Regions from separate parts of the Protofrankia symbiont of Coriaria ruscifolia genome, predicted to be linked through region 1. Evidence: predicted binding sites of a transcription regulator. Region 1 holds the regulator's gene; the other holds the start of a gene.
What was found. Region 1 encodes LexA, which represses DNA repair genes until DNA is damaged. Its sites were predicted from a motif close to CGAACNNNNGTTCG; they were not measured.
Positions count from the first base shown of each region.

Region 1 (3,382 bases):
CGACGGGTTCATCAGCCCCTGGTCGGGATGTTGCCACCGCAGGAACGCCTCCATCGCGGGAACCGACCCGTTGCGCAGGTCGACCTCGGGTTGGTAATGCAGTTGTAACGACCCGTCGTCAAACGCGGCACACAGGGCCGGGACGAGGTTCAACTCGATCGCGGTCACAGATGTCTCCAGACGACGGGAAGAACGGGCCGCGGGCCCGTCGCACGTCAGGCCGAGCCGACCATGCCCGCCACCTGTTCGACGTCGGGACGGTCCAGCCAGATTATGCGAGGATCGCGCCGAAACCACGACCTTTGTCTGCGAGCTAATCGGCGCGTCGCGGCAATTGTCGCGAGCCGGGCCGACTCGGCCGAATCGAGCGCGCCGTCGAGCCAGGCGAGAACCTGGGCGTAGCCCACCGCCCGGGATGCGGTGGGACCGTCCCGCAGGCCCGTGCCGGTGAGTGCCCGGACCTCCTCGACCATGCCGGCGGCCCACATGCCCGCCACGCGGTCGGCGATCCTCGCGTCGAGCTGCGGATGGTCGACGCCGATCTGAACCACGTCATAGATCGAGCGGGGTTCCGGCAGGGAGGCGGTGAAGCTGCCGGTGAGCTCCACCACCTCCAGCGCACGCACGATGCGGCGGCCGTTACCGGGCAGGATGGCGGCGGCCGCGGCCGGTGCCCGCGCAGCGAGATCGGCGTGCAGCGCGGTCGCGCCCCGCTCGGACAGCTCCCGTTCCAGGCGCGCCCGGACAGCCGGGTCGGTGCCGGGAAAGGCGAGGTCGTCGATGACGGCCCGGACGTAGAGCCCTGATCCGCCCACGAGCACCGGCGTGCGGCCGACAGTCAGAAGATCGTCGATGACCCCTCGGGCCAGCCTCTGGTAGGACGCCACGTCAGCGGCACGGGTGACGTCCCAGACGTCGAGCAGGTGGTGAGGGATGTCTCTTCGTTCTTCCGGCGGCATCTTGGCGGTACCGATGTCCATGCCTCGGTAGAGCTGCATGGAATCGGCGTTGACGATCTCCCCGCCCAGTTCGACGGCCAGACTGATCGCCAGGTCGCTCTTGCCGGCCGCTGTCGGCCCGACGACAGTCACGACCCGACCGGCTGTGCGCCGGTCGACGCCTACGTCCATGTTCACCCCCGGGAGGATCAGACCCGACGAAGGACCGCGACGATCCGGCCGAGGATCGTCGCACTGTCACCCGGAATGTCAGCATAAGCCGGGTTCTGCGGTTCGAGCCACACGTGGCCGTCACGGCGGCGCAGCGTCTTGACCGTCGCCTCACCGTCGATCATCGCGGCGACGATCTCGCCGCTGTCCGCGACCGGCTGCTGGCGGACGACCACCCAGTCACCGTCGCAGATCGCGGCATTGACCATGGAATCACCGATGACCCGCAGGGTGAACAGCGTGCCCTCGCCCACGATCTCGCGGGGGAGCGGGAAGACGTCCTCGACTGCCTGTTCGGCGAGAATCGGGCCGCCCGCCGCGATACGGCCGAGGACCGGTACGTACGCCGCCTGCGCGGGAGCGTCCGGCGTGGCGTCGGTCGCCGGCAGGCCTTCCATGGGCGTGCCGACGGGAGGAGCCTCCCGTACCACCGGTCGTACCGGCGCCTGCGCGGACAGGACCTCCATGGCCCGTGGGCGGTGGGGGTCGCGACGCAGGAAGCCCTTCTCCTCCAGCGTCTTCAGCTGGTGCGCGACGCTGCTGGTGCTCGTGAGCCCCACCGCATCACCGATCTCACGCACGCTCGGCGGGTATCCTCGGCGCTCGACGGCGTTGCGGATCACCTCAAGCACCTTGCGCTGGCGGGGTGTCAGGGCCGAGGCGTTTGCCGGTCCATCCGGCAGGTCGCGTACGGAGCCACGTGGGGGCCGGCCACGGCGGGTGCGGTTCTGGTCGGTGGTCATGCCTGCCGCTCTCCTTCGTTGTCGGTCATGGCAGACTCCGATCCCGGCATACCTGACGTTTTGCCGTGAACCGGAGCTGGCGGTCACGACCTGGATCTGATCGCTACGACCGTAACCGCCGCGACTGAATATCTCAAACGCCTGTTCGAGCGTGTCATGACGATTCTGTCGGAGCCGTGCGGTACAAACTCAACCAGATATTCGATCGAACAGGTGTTCGATGATCATGTTGTTGGAAGTGGCACGTGCTGGTGAAAGTTGGGGAGGTGGATGGTGCAGAGGTCGGCTGAGCCCCCGTTGAGGCTGACCGGGCGGGGTCGAGTTGTCCTGGTTATCCTTGTTATGGCGGTGTCCTGCCTGGTTCTATCCGTAGCCCGGGTGACGTCGTCGGCCGCGCCGACCAGGGGTGACGGAGCAACTCGCGTTCACGTGGTTCGGCCCGGGGAGACGTTGTGGGGTATCGCCCGCGTGCTGGCTCCCGACGGTGACACCCGGGTGGGCGTGGCGCGCCTGGCCGGTCTGAACCGGCTTGAGACGATCGATCTCGTCCCTGGTCAGACGCTCCGTTTGCCATGAGGGGCCCACGCGCTGGCGACTTGCCAGGTCGTGGTGTCCAGTCCTACTGTTGACCACAACATCTTGTAGTTACGTGGCTGTAAGTCGACAAAATCTTGGGGGTTGTCCGTGCGGTGTCCGTTCTGTCGACACCCCGACAGCAGGGTTGTCGACAGTCGGGAGGCTGAGGAGGGCGCCGCGATTCGTCGACGTCGATCGTGTCCGTCCTGCGGCCGGCGTTTCACGACGATCGAAGAGGCGTCACTACGAGTCATCAAGCGCAGCGGTGTCACCGAGCCGTTCAGTCGCGGGAAGGTGATCGCGGGCGTGCGCCGGGCATGTCAGGGTCGACCGGTCGAGGCGGACGCGTTGGCCCAGCTCGCACAGCTGGTCGAGGACACGTTGCGTGCGTCGGGGGCTGCCGAGGTTCCCTCGGACGAGATCGGCCGGGCGATTCTTGGGCCGCTGCGGGAGCTCGACGAGGTCGCCTACCTGAGGTTCGCGTCGGTGTATCTGTCCTTCGGCTCCCTGGAGGACTTCGAGACGGCGATCGCCGATCTGCGGGGGCAGGCCAGGCAGTCGCCGTCGTAGCCACGTACCCCTGACACGACATGTCAGACAGCACGACACGTCAGACAGCCGGTGAGAGACACCATCCGACCGACGCCAGACGAGGAGCGCCATGACCGACAACCGTGGCACGAAAGCGAGCAAGTCCGCCACCAAGGCCGCCGGCCTGAAGGTGCGACGCGTCAACACCTCGCCGGGCGTCCACCCCTATGACGAGGTCACCTGGGAACTGCGGGACGTCGTCATGACCAACTGGCGGGACGGCTCGGTCAACTTCGAGCAACGCGGGGTGGAGTTCCCCGACTTCTGGTCGGTGAACGCCACGAACATCGTCACGAGCAAGTA
Region 1 covers NZ_CAAAFR010000173.1:29,663-33,044, reverse strand. Annotated here, with positions in the region: gene CV1CTNOD_RS18995 (EAL domain-containing protein) at 1-168, opposite strand, end outside; gene miaA (tRNA (adenosine(37)-N6)-dimethylallyltransferase MiaA) at 216-1,130, opposite strand; gene lexA (transcriptional repressor LexA) at 1,148-1,912, opposite strand; gene CV1CTNOD_RS26965 (LysM peptidoglycan-binding domain-containing protein) at 2,342-2,488, shown strand; gene nrdR (transcriptional regulator NrdR) at 2,597-3,058, shown strand; gene CV1CTNOD_RS18970 (vitamin B12-dependent ribonucleotide reductase) at 3,150-3,382, shown strand, end outside.

Region 2 (3,382 bases), on a different contig from region 1:
CACCGGCGAGACCAGACCCTCGGCATCCATCGGCTGCCCTTACCGGGGTCGCAGGGCGGCCAAGGCCCGGCGCAGTAGCACACCCACGGGATCCGGCGCCTCGTCTCGGCCGGCGCCACCGCCGCCGGTGCCGGCACCGGCGGCGGCCTCCGGGTCACCATGAGCGTCCTGGTCCGCACGGCGGTCATGCCCGTTACCGCCGGGCCCGTTACCGGTCCAGACCGCGGCCAAGGCGTCATCGGCCTCCCGCGCGGTGTAGCCGAGCCCGAGCAGCGCGAGGCGGACCTGCTCGGCGACGGTGACGCCGGCGCCCGCGGGCGGCACGACGCCATCGCCGCCGGTAACCCCGCCCGTGGCAGGGCCGCCATCCCCCGCAGCGGGCGCGGGAGGCCCGAGCCGGTCCTTGAGATCGAGGATGATGCGCTGCGCGCCCTTACGACCGATACCAGGCACCTTCGTCAGGGCTGTGAGGTCCTCCCCCGCGACCGCACGGCGCACGCCGTCCGGGCTGTGGACGCCGAGCACGGCCTGGGCAAGCCTGGGACCGACCCCAGAGGCTCCCTGCAGGGTCTCGAAGACGTCGCGCTCGTCGGCGTCGGCAAAACCGTAGAGGGTCAGCTCGGTCTCCCGGACGACCAGCGTGGTGACCAACCGCGCGTCCTGCCCGACCCGTAGCCGGGCGAGGGTCGCAGGGGTGCACTGGACGAGCAGACCGACCCCACCCACCTCGACGACGGCGGCTTCGGGGGACAGGGCGGCAACCGTCCCGGACACGGACGCGATCATCAGAGGCTCCCGCCGGGGACCGCAGGGGCCTGCCTGACGGCCGCCCGCATCCTGGCGAGCGCCGGCCCCCGCGACAAGTGACAGAGAGCAAGGGCCAGGGCGTCGGCGGCATCAGCCGGGCGCGGCGGGTCGGACAGCTTCAGCAGGCGGCTCACCATGAAGGTGACCTGAGCCTTGTCCGCCCGACCGCTGCCACTGACCGCAGCTTTTACCTCACTAGGGGTATACAGTGCGACCGGTAGACCACGGCGTGCCGCAGTGACGATCGCCACCGCCCCGGCCTGGGCGGTACCCATGACCGTCCGGACGTTGGCCTGGCTGAACACCCGCTCGACCGCGACCGCATCGGGGTTGTGCCGGTCGATCCACTCGCCGAGGCCGCGTTCGAGCGCCCACAACCGGGAGGCGACGTCGTCGGTAGCAGGAGTGCGCAGCACACCGACCTCGACCAGGGACGTCTGCCGGCCCGGCCCGCCGTCGACGACCCCGAGACCGCAACGGGTAAGCCCCGGATCGACCCCCAGCACCAACACCGGCACCCTCCCCAACCAGCTCGTTGACCAACAGCCCGACCATCCGTCGGACATCGTGACCGCCAAGTGGCCTGAGGATTTAGGCCTCCCGGCGACGCGAAAAACATGATCGCGCAGTCTTCGGCCCTCCAGTGGCCCGAAGAACTGGCCCTCCTGGCGGTTCGCCACGATTGTGACACGTCTGAACGCCTGTTCGAGTGTAGCGACACGCCCGCCCGGCAAACCCCTCGCAGCTCAAGGGCGGAATCAACCGGCGCTTCGGAATGCCACAGCCGGCCATCGGCCCAGCACAGATCGGCATATGGTGAGGTGACCGTTGGCGCACTGAGGAGACTGTCGGCGCCCTGCCGGGAAAGAGGTCCACGCATGGGCTCCGATGCCGCGACCGGCGCCGAAGCGGCGACCGGATCGGCAGCCGGATCGGCAGCCGAACATGGGAGCGGGCAACCGCCGCGTGCGCACGGGCCGATCCGCGCGCGGCACGTCCGCCTCGATGCCGGCGACGTGGAGCTGTCCGGGCTGCTGGCCGAACCCGACGGTGAGCCGCGGGCCGTCGTCGTCGGCCTGCCTGGTGGGGGGATGCGCGCGTCCTACTTCCACGGCCGCGCGCACCCGGACCTGTCCCTGCTGACCATCGGCGCGACCCTGGGATTCAGCGTGCTGGCGCTGGACCGTCCCGGCTACGGCGCCTCGGCGGGTCTGGAGCCAGCCCAGCAGACGCTGGCCGCACAGACCGCCATCACCTGGCGGGCGCTGGAGACCTTCGCGGCGTCCCACGCCGTGGGAGCGGGCCTGTTCCTGATCGGCCATTCGTTCGGCACGATGCTGTCGGTGTCACTCGCCGCGGACGAGCGCGGCAGCAGCCTGCTCGGAATCGACGTCTCCGGGGTGGCGGCACGATACCGTGACGATCTGTGGTCGCTGCAGCTCAGCGTCACCGGCGGCAGCGTGGCTGAGACCCACAGGCAGCGCGCCATCGCGGCCCGCAAGCTGTTCTGGGGGCCGGAGCACCTTTACCCGTCCGGCACGTTCCTCCTGGGCGTGGCACCGGCGGTCCCCGTGCCGGTCGGTGAGGCATCCGATGCCACGAGGTGGCCGCAGATGCTGCCCCTGCTGGGCCCACGGGTGCGGGTGCCGGTCCGCTGGACGCTTGCCGACCACGAGTACTGGTGGGATGTCGGCGAGACGATGGAGGCCGAGATCCGTGCCGCGTTCAGCGCCGCGCCCCACTTCGAACTGGTCCGGCAGCGCGGAGCGGGCCATAACCTCAGCCTGGGGTGGGCGGCTCGCTCCTACCATCTGCGGGCGCTGTCCTTTGCCGAGGAATGCATCCGCGACCGGGCCACGGACTGACCACACCCGAGAACACGGTGATGCCGAGAACCACGTGGCCACCGAGAACCACAGCGGCGCCGAGAACGCGGTCAGGCCGACACCAGCTCCATGATCTCATCGGAGATGTCAGCGTTGAACCAGACGTTCTGGACGTCGTCGAGGTCCTCGAGCGCCTCGACGAGCTTGAGGACCTTGCGCGCAGTCTCCTCCTCCAGCGGCACGCTGACACTGGGCAACCAGGAAAGGTCCGCTGAGGACACCGTGAGCCCCGCCCCGGCAGCCGCGAGGCGCACCGCGTTGAGGTCCGTCGCCTCCGAGACGACCTCGAAGGCGTCGCCCAGGTCGTCGACCTCCTCCGCACCGGCGTCGAGAACCGCGGTCAGGACGTCGTCCTCACCGAGCCCAGGCGTCTTTGCGACGAGGACGACGCCCTTACGGTTGAACAGGTATGACACCGAGCCGGGATCGGCGACGCTGCCGCCGTTGCGGGTGATGGCCACACGGACGTCGGAGGCGGCCCGGTTGCGGTTGTCGGTCAGGCACTCGACGAGCACGGCCACCCCGTTCGGCGCGTACGCCTCGTAGGTGATCTCCTCGTAGTTGGCCCCGCCGGCAAGCTCGCCCGATCCCCGCTTCACAGCGCGGTCGATGTTGTCGTTGGGAACCGACTGCGACTTCGCCTTGGCGATGGCGTCCGCAAGCGTCGGGTTCCCGGCCGGGTCCCCACC
Region 2 covers NZ_CAAAFR010000115.1:52,601-55,982, forward strand. Annotated here, with positions in the region: gene ruvB (Holliday junction branch migration DNA helicase RuvB) at 1-30, opposite strand, end outside; gene ruvA (Holliday junction branch migration protein RuvA) at 40-786, opposite strand; gene ruvC (crossover junction endodeoxyribonuclease RuvC) at 786-1,319, opposite strand; gene CV1CTNOD_RS14105 (alpha/beta hydrolase) at 1,686-2,672, shown strand; gene CV1CTNOD_RS14110 (YebC/PmpR family DNA-binding transcriptional regulator) at 2,744-3,382, opposite strand, start outside.
Region 2: a site for LexA is predicted at 1,502-1,515, ahead of ruvC (crossover junction endodeoxyribonuclease RuvC). Genes of this name have one in related genera too.